DNA from 2 places in the Lysinibacillus zambalensis genome. Region 2 is predicted to be linked to the other one. Evidence: riboswitches for the same ligand, from Rfam matches in the RefSeq annotation. Region 2 holds a riboswitch; the other holds the start of a gene.
What was found. A riboswitch is a leader RNA that binds a small molecule or an ion and turns the genes downstream of it on or off. The one in region 2 is predicted to bind S-adenosylmethionine.

Region 1 (5,956 bases), on a different contig from region 2:
TCCCTCGTCATGTGCCATTTTGTTCATGCCAACAGGAGCAAATAAGAGCGGAGTTGGATGTACTTTTCCGAACAGCTCAATCGATGTATCAATACTTGAAACATCCTGTAAAAAGCGTGGAATAATAGAGTATTTTTCAAAGGCGGCACGGTTATTTCGTAATGTTTGTTCACCCCCAGCACCTGAACGAATGTAGCCAAACGGACCAGCTTCCATCTTTTCTGCAACAGCCTTTTCTAAATCTGCAAAGCAAATAGGGAAGGGGGCTTGTGCATTTATATTTTTTAACAGTAGATCACCATGTGTTGTTTTTGTCATCGTAATCCTCCTATCAATCTTTCTTTAGTTTCGCAGCAAAGCGGTTACCCATTGATTGAATAATCTGAACAAGGATGATTAAGATAAACACTGTCGCATACATCACATCGACCTCATAGCGTAAATGACCGTAACGATATGCGAGATCACCTAAACCACCAGCACCAACCATTCCAGCCATTGCTGTTGCTCCTATCAGACCGATTGTGGCAATTGTTAAGCCTAAAATAATGGATGGACGAGCCTCACGTAGTAAGACATTCCAAATGATGTGACGTCGTTTAATACCCATTGCTGTATAAGCTTCCACAACACCTGGATCAACTTCCAATAGTGCCGTTTCCATAAGTCGCGCAATATAAGGCGCTGTATAAACAACAAGCGGCACAATAACACCTTTTACACCAATAGTTGTGCCAACGATCAGCTTAGTGAACGGTAAAATGAAGAATAGTAATATAATGAACGGTACAGAGCGAATAATATTAATAAATAAATTGAAAAATTGATAGAGAAATTTATTTTCAAATGATTGCCCTGGTCGGGTTAAAACGATTAAAAGCCCTAAAGGGATCCCAATTAAAATAGAGAACAATAATGAAATCCCGACCATTTGAAAGGTTTCGATAATGGATTGCCCAATAACATTTGACCAGTCTGCAAAGAAGCTTTGAATGCTATTCATTTAATTCGCCTCCTAATTCCTCAACGTCTACCCCGTTTTCTGTAAAATATTTAAGTGCCTTTTCTACGATATGTGCCTCACCGTGAAGATGCACGACAATATTCCCGACGATGCCATTTTTTAATTCAATGATATTGGCTGTTAAAATATTTGGTTGTACATCATAAACTTTGCTCACTTCTGCAAGTAATGGCTTCCCGGTACTTTCACCAAGGAATGTTAAACGAATCACACTTCCGGAAAGATTCAATTGCTCGATAAGGGAAGGAGATAAATTACGTTGAGAAATAGTGTTTAAAAACTTTCGTGTCGTTGGGTGCTGAGGCTTCGAAAATAGTTCTATAGCAGAGCCATATTCCACAACCGTCCCTGATTCAAGAACGGATACATCATCGCAAATTTTTTGAATAACATTCATTTCATGTGTAATGAGTAAAATAGTGATGCCCAGTTCACGGTTAATTTTTAAGAGAAGCTCAAGAATAGCGTCAGTTGTTTCAGGATCGAGAGCACTTGTCGCTTCATCACTGAGTAAAATCTCAGGCTCTTGGGCTAGTGCACGTGCAATAGCGACACGTTGCTTTTGACCACCCGAAAGCTGGCTAGGATAACTATCTAATTTCTCTGTTAGGCCAACAATTTCTGCATATTTTGCAACGCGTTTTTTCACTTCAGAGTCGTTATAGCCTAGAAGTTTTAATGGTACCGAGATATTGTTGTAAACGGTCGCTGTTTTTAAGAGATTAAAATGCTGGAAGATCATGCCGATTTTTTGACGCGTTTCGCGAAGGTCGTTTAAAGAAAGGGAAGTAATATCTACATTGTCGATCAATACTTTACCTGTTGTTGGACGCTCTAATAAATTAACACAGCGAATAAGGGTACTTTTTCCTGCACCACTGTAGCCAATAACCCCATGAATTTCACCTTTTTTGACATGTAGGTTAATGCCATCTACTGCTTTAACGATACCTTTTTTAGTTTTAAATTCTTTTGTTATATTTTCTAGTTGAATCATACTGTGATATCTCCTTTCTAAGTCCTTTTATAAAGCAAGAATCTGCTAGCATTCCTATAGGAGTCTCGCAGATTCTTAATTTATGAAAGGCCCTTCATCGTTACTTACCAGCTTGGAATGATAGAACCTTTGAATTCCTCTTCAATAAATTTGCGTACTTCATCAGATTGATAGGCTTCAACAAATTTTTTAATCGCTGGGTCATCCTCGTTTTCAGAACGTACCGCGATGTAGTTTACATATGGAGAGTTAGTAGATTCTAAAAGAATGGAGTCTTTTTTAGGATCAATACCAGCATCAAGAGCGAAGTTCGTATTAATAGCTGCCACATCTACTTCACTAAGCTGCTTCGGAATTTGTGCAGCCTCTAATTCAATGAATTTAAAATTCTTTTTGTTTTCTTCCACATCGCGAGTAGAAGCTGTTAAGTCTGCACCTTCTTTTAATTTAATGATGCCTGCCTCTTGAAGGACAAATAGAGCACGAGCACCGTTCGTTGGATCATTTGGTAATCCGAATGTAGCACCATCAGGAACTTCATCCAATGATTTATATTTCTCAGAGTAAATGCCCATTGGAGTTAAAATTGTTTTTCCTACTGGCACTAAATCTGTTTTGTGATCTTTGTTAAATGCATCGAGGAAAGGCTTGTGTTGATAGCTGTTTACATCAAGATCATCCTCGGCTAACGATGTATTTGGTAAAACATAATCAGAGAACGTTTTTAGTTCTACCTCTAAGCCATTTTCTTTGGCAACTTTTGCAGCAACTTCTGCAATTTGTTCGTGTGGACCAGAAGTTACACCTACTACAATTTTATTTTCATTAATAGCCTTACCTTGACTACCTTTATCTTCTTTAGTACCGCAACCTACTAATGCTGCTACTAATGTGAGACTTGCTAAACCTAGTAAAATTTTGTTTTTCTTTTTCATGAGACATACCTCCAAAGTTGTTTTATCGGTTTGTATAAAAAAACAATTTCGCCTTGGCGTAATTGTTGTCCGGATATTGAATTGTGCTAGCACAATTCATTCCTTTCAAAATCTGTGACATCCGCCTGAGGCTTTTATCTTCATGTAAATGAAGATAAAAAAAACTCTCTTAAAAAATTAAGAGAGGCTCATAAAAAAAGTGTCCTCTCTTATCTTTCAAACGATATCGTTTGCAGGATTTAGCACCTTCCTTAAAAAAGGAGGTTGCCGAGCTTCATAGGGCCAGTCCCTCAGCTACTCTTGATAAGAGATTTATAATATTTTTTTGTAAATCCGATAGGACTAATATAAATTATTGGTTATGGTAAGTCAATGGAATTTTTAAAATTTTTTATTTTATTACAATATTCCATTAAGGGAGATGGGTGGGAATGTTAGTGAGAGTCAACTATGTGTGGGATGGGAGATATGAAACGCATTTTCATGGCTCTATGAGCGATTAGTGGGGTGGTGTGTCCGTATGAAGAAATGGTTTATGACCAATGTTATCCAATAGAAGAAGGGCTAGAGCTACCACAAAAAATAGTGAGATGAAAAGACTGTCCCTTAGCAAGCGTGAGCTGATGGGACAGTTTTTTGATAGAGGGAATCAAATGTTCATGAGTTAAATAGGTTTAATTTTTCAATTCTGCTGACCGCTTCACGTAAGCGTTCTTCACTTACGAGTAAACCTACACGAACATAGCCTTCACCGTATTGACCGAAGCCATTGCCAGCAGCTACTGCGATATCAGCTTTGTCGAGCAATACATCAGCAAACTGCTCGCTTGTATAACCTAATGGAACAGGGAGCCATGCAAAGAAAGAGCCCTTTGGTGCCGTTACTTGCCAACCAATGCGCTGTGCTTCTTCGATAAGAACATTTCGTCGACGCTCATAAGTCGCTCTTAGCGTATTCGCGCAATCCTGTGATGCTGTAAGGGCAACCGCTGCTGCTTGTTGTACGGCAGGGAATTGACTACAAAATAGATGATCTTGAATAAGATTAATAGCCGCAACAATATCAGCGTTACCAACTGCAAATCCAATACGCCAGCCTGCCATATTATATGTTTTAGATAATGTATACATCTCGATGCCGACCTCTTTGGCACCTTCCGCTTGCAGGAAACTAATAGGTTTCTTGCCGTCAAATCCAATTGCACCGTAAGCGAAATCATGTGAGACGATTATGTTGTGCTCTTTAGCAAAGCGCGCCGTTTCCTCGAAAAATTCAAGTGTTGCAGTACCACCAGTTGGGTTGTTCGGGTAATTTAAGTAAAGTAGCTTAGCCTTTTCTTTTACGTCATCAGAAAGAGCATGATAATCAGGCAGGAAATCATTTTCTGCAAAAAGTGGCATGACTTCAAAATTAACATCACCTAATACAACACCAGATAAGTAATCTGGATATCCAGGATCGGGTAATAACATTGTATCACCCGGGTTTAAAACCGCTAATGGCAGCTCAACAAGACCAATTTTTGTACCACCAAGAATAGCTACCTCAGTTTCAGGGTCAATATCAACATTGTATTCACGTTTGTAGAAGTCTGCAGCTGCTTGACGTAATTCTACTAGGCCGCGGAATGGAGAATATTTATGATTTTGAGGGTTTTCAGCTGCCTCCTGTAACGCTTTTATAACGTGTTGGGGAGTGGGCTGATCTGGATTGCCTTGACCGAGATTGATAACATCGCGCCCTTCTGCTAAAGCACTATTCACTTTTTGCACCAATGCTGCAAAAAATTGAGTCGGGAGTTGCTGTAGTTTTTTTGAGAATTCCATGCATGTTCTCCTTTTTAGAAAATAATAATTGATGCAAATATTATTACTTTTTTTACTAATTGTCTAGAGTCTCAATTTACAAAGATGGACGCACAAAACACAAACAGAGAGCATGCGAGCCTAAGTACAAAGAAGATTCCGAACGTAATTATGCCTTGTCATGTAACAACATCTGAGGCATCTTACCAATGCCCATAAAACATAGGTTTTGGCATTACTTTTAAGCCCTTTAAAATAATATTTAATTTTTTTTTTAATTACTGTAACTTTTATTAATCTTAATCGTACTAATTAATAGAATCTAAAACTAAGAGCAAAAATGATTAGTAAGATTCACTTTCGCGAAAAGGCCAGGGCTCACTTTATTGCTGAGATCCTGGTCTTTTTGTTTTTGTTCCAAAGCTGCTCTAAGCTCAGACAACAGCGATATCATTTTCAATTGTAGTATAATGAAATATAGAAAAGCACAAATGCAGTAAAAGAAATACTTTTGGGAGAAGGGGAGGAATTAAGATGAAAATTGGGTGTATCCAACTAAATGTTGGTTTTGGCAAAGTAGAAGAAAATTTTGCTCGTGCGGAAGAAAAGATTCGTGAAGCGGCAAAACAAGGTGCAGAAATTATTGTATTACCGGAAATGTGGAATACAGGCTATGCGCTTGAAAAATTATCAGAGCTTGCAGATGTGAATGGAGAACGTTCGAAAGCATTTTTATCAAACCTAGCGAAAGAGCTTGGCGTACATATTGTTGGAGGCTCTGTTTCAACGAAGAAGGGCGATAAATTTTACAACACGATGTATACGTTTGATAACAATGGTGAGTTAGTAGGTGAATATAACAAGGCACATCTTTTCCGATTGATGGACGAGCATTTATATTTAGAAGCAGGGGATGAAATGAATCGCTTTGCCCTTGGTGATATCGAGGCTGCAGGTGTGATTTGCTATGATATTCGCTTCCCAGAATGGCTACGTGCTCACGCTTTAGATGGCGCAAAAGTATTGTTCGTGCCGGCACAATGGCCGACGCCACGTATCGATCATTGGAACACATTGCTGCAAGCACGTGCCATTGAAAATCAATGCTTCGTGATCGCTGTTAATCGTATATCGAGAAAAGTAGAAAACTTTAATGGTCAATCAATGATTATTCAACCGTGGGGCGAAGTGCTT
Region 2 (5,956 bases):
AACGCTGATATTTTTGATTTCACACTAACTGATGAAGAGATGGCAATCATTAACGCCATGAATCTAGATCAACGTGTTGGACCAAATCCAGATGAATTTGATTTTGTCATGTAAACGATAGCTATGTAAATGTGAAAGAGACTGTCTTATTTTCTTCTCTTAGACAGTCTCTTTCCAATCTATTTAAGATGTATGTTGTATTGCGATATCTTCATCACGTTGCATTATTAGTACATCTTCACCTTGCTCTTGCATCATTTCGATATGTTTTTCACCCCAAGTGCAGAGCACGTTCAGCACAGGGTCCATCTCTTGACCATAAGGTGTTAGCGAATATTCAACTTTTGGCGGTACTTGATTGAAAACCTCGCGATTAATTAAGCCAGACTGCTCTAATTCACGCAATTGGGTTGTTAGCATTTTTTGCGAAATGCCTGGAATCAATCGGCGAAATTCATTCGTACGAATCTTACCATGGTGGTTAAGATGACAAAGAATAACAGGTTTCCATTTACCCCCAATTACTTCAAGAGTGGCTTCAACACCAATATTAAAAACTTTTTTCATTGTGAACCCCCTGTAATATTCAAAAGTAACTAAAAGTACCCTATACAACTTTACGATATGTATGAATATTACTATATACTATAAAAAAAATCAAAGGAGATATTAATAGAATGAAAGATACAAAAGTGCCGAATGCCAAACTAACATTACTCGCACTTGCGATTAGTGCATTTGGTATCGGCTCTACAGAATTTATAAGCGTTGGACTACTTCCATTAATTACAGAAGATTTTGATATATCATTAAGTACTGCGGGTTTAACCGTATCTATATATGCACTAGGAGTAACTATTGGTGCACCGCTTTTAACAGCATTAACATCGCGCATAAGTCGCAAAAATGTATTACTGCTTGTTATGGTACTGTTTATTATCGGTAATTTACTTGCAGCAATAGCACCCTCATTCTCATTACTACTAACTGGGCGTGTTATTTCAGCATTAGCACATGGTGTGTTTATGTCTATTGCCTCTGTTATCGCTGCAGATGTTGTAGCGCCTAATAAACGAGCAAGCGCAATAGCTTTTATGTTCACAGGGCTAACATTAGCAACTGTCACTGGTGTCCCACTAGGAACTTTTATTGGACAAGTAACTGATTGGCGAATGTCGTTCATTTTCATTGTGATCATAGGTATTATTGGATTAATTAGTAATGCCATACTTGTTCCTAGTCAGTTATCGAAAAGCAATCCAATATCAATTCGCGATATCGGAAAAGTATTAGGGAATATACGAATGTTATTAATTCTCTTTATTACTGCCATCGGATATGGTGGCGCATTCGTAGTATATACGTATATTTCACCAATTTTAGAGCAGTATATGGGCTACTCACCTAAAGCAATAGTCGTGATTTTAGTTGTATACGGTATTTGCGTTGCCATCGGTAATACATTAGGTGGTCATTTTGCGAATAATAACCCTTTACATTCTATCTTTATTATCCTTATCGGCTTAGCATTATCTCTACTCGGCATCAACTTCTTTTTAGAATCATCAATCGGTGGATTAATAATGGTCTTAATTATGGGACTATTTATGTTTATGAATGTACCGGGATTACAGCTTTATGCCGTTCAGATTTCTGAAAAATATATACCATCAGCTATCTCAATGGCTTCAGCATTAAATATTTCGGCCTTTAACATTGGTATTTTCCTAGGATCATACATTGGAGGAATTATCGTTAGCCAACAATCATTAGCGCATACTCCTATATATGGATTCGGCATGGTGATGATTGCTGCAGCTACTACGTTCCTATGGTTAATCTTCGATAGAAACAAACAATAGGTCCGTTTCTTATAAATAAAAAATGTGAGGAAGGTGCTTTCTAAAATGCACCTTCCTTTTTGCTATTTATTAGATTCAAGGAAAGTATCATCAAAATATGCTTTTAAATTTGGATACAGATAGTCTAATGACGATAGAATATCGGCATCATCATCAAATAAAATTTCATGTTCAATTTCATATATGGCACAACTTTCTTCATCAGCGTTATTATTTAAATCAATACAAATTATTTTTCCATACTCTGTATCCCACGAAAATGGAAGATATCCTAAACTGCATAATGATGGATTAAACATATCTCTTACATTATTTAAAGGATCCTCAATACTTTGGTCAGGTATTACACCAAAATAATGATGATACGTTGAAATAAAAGCTTTATACCATTCGGGAAAATTAAGTCCGAACTCTTTTTCTAACGTTTGAATATCTCCCTCCGTTACGGTGGAAGGAATCATTCTCCACACAGACCACTCTGCATCGATATCAACTACCTTCATTTCTTCAGGTACATCCAGGCACATCCACCTACAAAATCCATCTTCAGACACCTGATTATAACGTTCATAGTAAACTTCAAAACCATTTTTTATGTATGCACGAATATCCATTTTAATAACTCCTTTTGAAGAAGAATAAATTGATCGGGATTTAAGCCGTTGAACTGAGGTCCTTTTCGCTCAAGCTTTTCAAAGCACGGCCATTAACACCTAAAGTCTCTGTTGTACATAAGATAATGTATCAACTATAGGATAGGAGGAATTTAGTGTATTACAATCCTTATCCGTATTTTGTCTATCCTAATTATTATCCGGCATGGGTAATGGCAAATCAACCAACTACTCAACTACCTTCTAGACATCTAGCAATGCCTGACCCAACGAATAGAGGTCCATTTCCATCCATCAATACAGTAAAATTAAAGACTTCTGCGAAACGAATCAAAGTTATTATGCAGCAAGCACAATTACTTACGGATAAAATTGATGAATCAGAGCAATTTGCACATGATCTTATGAACGCAGCACAACAATCAAATAAAACAGAAGTTGAAAAGTTAATTGCGTCAACAGGCATTACGGTAAAATTCGATACTACCTATACACCAGATGGATTTCGTATACTATTTACTGATAGCGGCTGTTGTAAGCTAACACTAATTTTGGGTTGGTGAAAAGTTGGTCCTTTGAAGAGGGCCTCTTTTTTTTGCCTTTAGCATCTTCTTTATGAATTATAACCACGTATCCCTACTGAACTTGTAAACTATATATAAATATGCTAAAGTATTCATAAATTTCATTTCTGAAAATTCTTATATTTTATTTTCTTATCAAGAGAGACGGAGGGATTGGCCCTATGAAGTCTCAGCAACCAGCCTATAGGTATGGTGCTAATTCCAAATGGCAAAATTTAGCCTTGAAGATGAGAATACTTACTGCATTTGCTTTGCACAAGAGTCCTCTTCTACAAGGAGGGCTCTTTTTTATTGTTGCATTTAAAATAATTAACAGAAAGCAGGGAACTATAATGACAAACGAACTTTTACAAGCAATACAACTATTGAAATCAAAAGAATGGGTTGATTTAACACATATATTCGGTCCAGACTCTCCTCATTTCTTTATGTTTGATGATGCAAAATTTGAAACATTATTTTCCCATGATGATGGCTTCTTTGCACAACAATTCACTTTCCCTGGGCAATACGGAACACATATCGACCCACCTATCCATTTCGTGCGAGATGCACGTTATTTAGAGGAATTGGAGCTAAAAGAACTAGTGCTACCACTAATCGTTATTGATAAATCGAAGGAAGCTGAAATTAACAACGATTACACGTTAAGCATTCAAGATATTCTTAACTTTGAAGCTGAATATGGAGAAATTGAAGAAGGTACCTTCGTTGCGCTACGTACCGATTGGAGTAAACGTTGGCCAGATAAAGAGGCTTTCAGCAACAAAGATGCTGATGGCAATAATCATATTCCTGGCTGGGGATTAGAAGCGTTGCAATTTTTATTCAACGAACGAAAAGTAAGTGCGATCGGCCACGAAACTTTTGATACGGATTCAGCAACAGATTTTCGTAAAAACGGTAAGTTAGATGGCGAATATTTTGTGCTTGAGCAAGATACTTATCAAATTGAGCTTATGACAAATTTGGATAAGCTACCTCCAAAAGGCGCCGTTATATTCAATATTGTGGCAAAGCCTGAAAAAGCATCTGGATTCCCTGTCCGCTCATTTGCTATATTGCCTTAATATAGCAACAGGTCTGATTCAATACATATTGAACCAGACCTTTCTTAATCATTTATTTAGATTTTTTTCCTTTTTAGAAACACGATCAACATAAGAGCTATGAACTTAATACGATTTTTTCCATTAAATGATTTTTAGCTCACGAAGAGCATAATCAATACCATCTTCTGTTGATTTCTTTGTTACAAAATTAGCGACATTTTTTAAAGCTTCACTACCATTACCCATCGCAATACCAAAGCCGACCTGCTCTAGCATGTCGATATCATTATCTCCATCCCCAAAAGCAAGTGCTTCTTCTGTACTCAAGTCGAAATATTCTAGTACAGCTTGAACAGCAATAGACTTAGAAATATCATGTTGCAAAATATTTGTAATGTACGGATGCCACCTTTTAAATAATAAATGAGGAAATGTAGAGGTATACTTTTTCTCAATATCCTCATCAACATATAAACACATTAAATACACCTCTTGCGTTACAATATCTTCATTGATAACGGGAAACTCCCGCAAAGATAATGTTTCTTTCATAGCTTTTAATGTTTCTTCTTCTTGGACGTTATTCATTGATAATGTTTCTGTGAAAAACGATAGACTTTGTTTATTTTCATCAGCAAAAGCCTTCACTACTTGGACCACTTCTTTGGCGACCGGTATTTTATGTATGACTTGATCTTGGTGCTTAACATATGCACCATTAGCTGTAATAAACGTCTCTATTCCTACATTTCTTAAATCCTGGCACATTGATAAAGGTCTTCCTGTAGCAGCTACAATATGAATTCCTTTATCCTTTAATTGTTGAATAGCATTCCTTGTACTTTCTTGCATACGACCATCTTCATAATTAACAAGCGTTCCATCTACGTCAAAAAATACAATTTTATAATCCATTGTTCTCTCCTTTTCATTTTGTATATTTTCACCAAGTGCATTGGTGATAAATCTATAATTAAAAGGCTAATTTTCACTACAGGCAAGCGTTGTATGACTCCTCTTATTGGTCAACATCCAATTCTATATTTTCCCAACTAATACAATTTTTATTTTACATTAAGAAACATCTTTATACCGAAATTAGTTATAGGTAATATTACATACGCAATAACTTTTTTAATTAAATATATGTACGTATTTTGACAAACTTAAAAGAATGTATAACTTGCTTTAACTACACCGATAAACACTATTACGGGTACATACCTAAATTTCAAAAAACTAAGAAAGTAATGAACATTTTTATTTTAATAATTCTAAAGGAGTATACCAAAGAACATAGAATTGTTAAAATAAGAGAAACTAAATTAAATATATTGAACGACATTGTCCTTCATATAAATAGAACAAAAGAAATATACCCACATTCATCTCACTACCGTCAGAGGTGAGAGTATTCTACATGAAATTATTATTTGGGTGGAAAGGAGTTGATTCTGATGGCATTTAACATTTACTACTATGAAAGTAGTGTGGATTGTAAGTTTTGTAAAAAGCATTTTACTACATATAAAGTACGCCCTAATCGATATAAAATTATCGAAGAACAAACAGACTTCATGCCAGTTTATGAGGGTTTAAACCCGTTATTATATGAGGTTGCCGTTTGTCCGCATTGTGGCTACGCGTACCACAAATCTATGACAAGAACGTATGGACCTTTCATGCTTCTTATAGATGAGCTTTACATTAAAGAGCTACAAAAACCAATGGATATTTGCAAAGAACGTACGATTGATGATGCCATTGTAAGCCTTAAATTAGCCTACCTTGTATCAAGAGCATCAATGGAAGAGTCACTTCTTATGGCCAATTTCGCACTAAAA

Region 1: linked by a shared signal. The riboswitch ahead of ABNX05_RS24085 (MetQ/NlpA family ABC transporter substrate-binding protein) and the one ahead of ABNX05_RS09230 (cyclase family protein) in region 2 are both predicted to bind S-adenosylmethionine.

What each region holds. Positions count from the first base shown of each region.
Region 1 is NZ_JBEGDG010000033.1:7,844-13,799, reverse strand. It holds gene ABNX05_RS24100 (alpha-hydroxy acid oxidase) at 1-318, opposite strand, end outside; gene ABNX05_RS24095 (methionine ABC transporter permease) at 332-1,003, opposite strand; gene ABNX05_RS24090 (methionine ABC transporter ATP-binding protein) at 996-2,021, opposite strand; gene ABNX05_RS24085 (MetQ/NlpA family ABC transporter substrate-binding protein) at 2,126-2,956, opposite strand; SAM riboswitch class I at 3,163-3,266, opposite strand; gene ABNX05_RS24080 (pyridoxal phosphate-dependent aminotransferase) at 3,614-4,783, opposite strand; gene ABNX05_RS24075 (carbon-nitrogen family hydrolase) at 5,297-5,956, shown strand, end outside.
Region 2 is NZ_JBEGDG010000005.1:140,226-146,181, forward strand. It holds gene ABNX05_RS09205 (aldo/keto reductase) at 1-114, shown strand, start outside; gene ABNX05_RS09210 (winged helix-turn-helix transcriptional regulator) at 184-567, opposite strand; gene ABNX05_RS09215 (MFS transporter) at 678-1,862, shown strand; gene ABNX05_RS09220 (SMI1/KNR4 family protein) at 1,925-2,476, opposite strand; gene ABNX05_RS09225 (YuzC family spore coat inner layer protein) at 2,632-3,039, shown strand; SAM riboswitch class I at 3,190-3,294, shown strand; gene ABNX05_RS09230 (cyclase family protein) at 3,393-4,130, shown strand; gene ABNX05_RS09235 (Cof-type HAD-IIB family hydrolase) at 4,254-5,027, opposite strand; gene ABNX05_RS09240 (DUF2225 domain-containing protein) at 5,570-5,956, shown strand, end outside.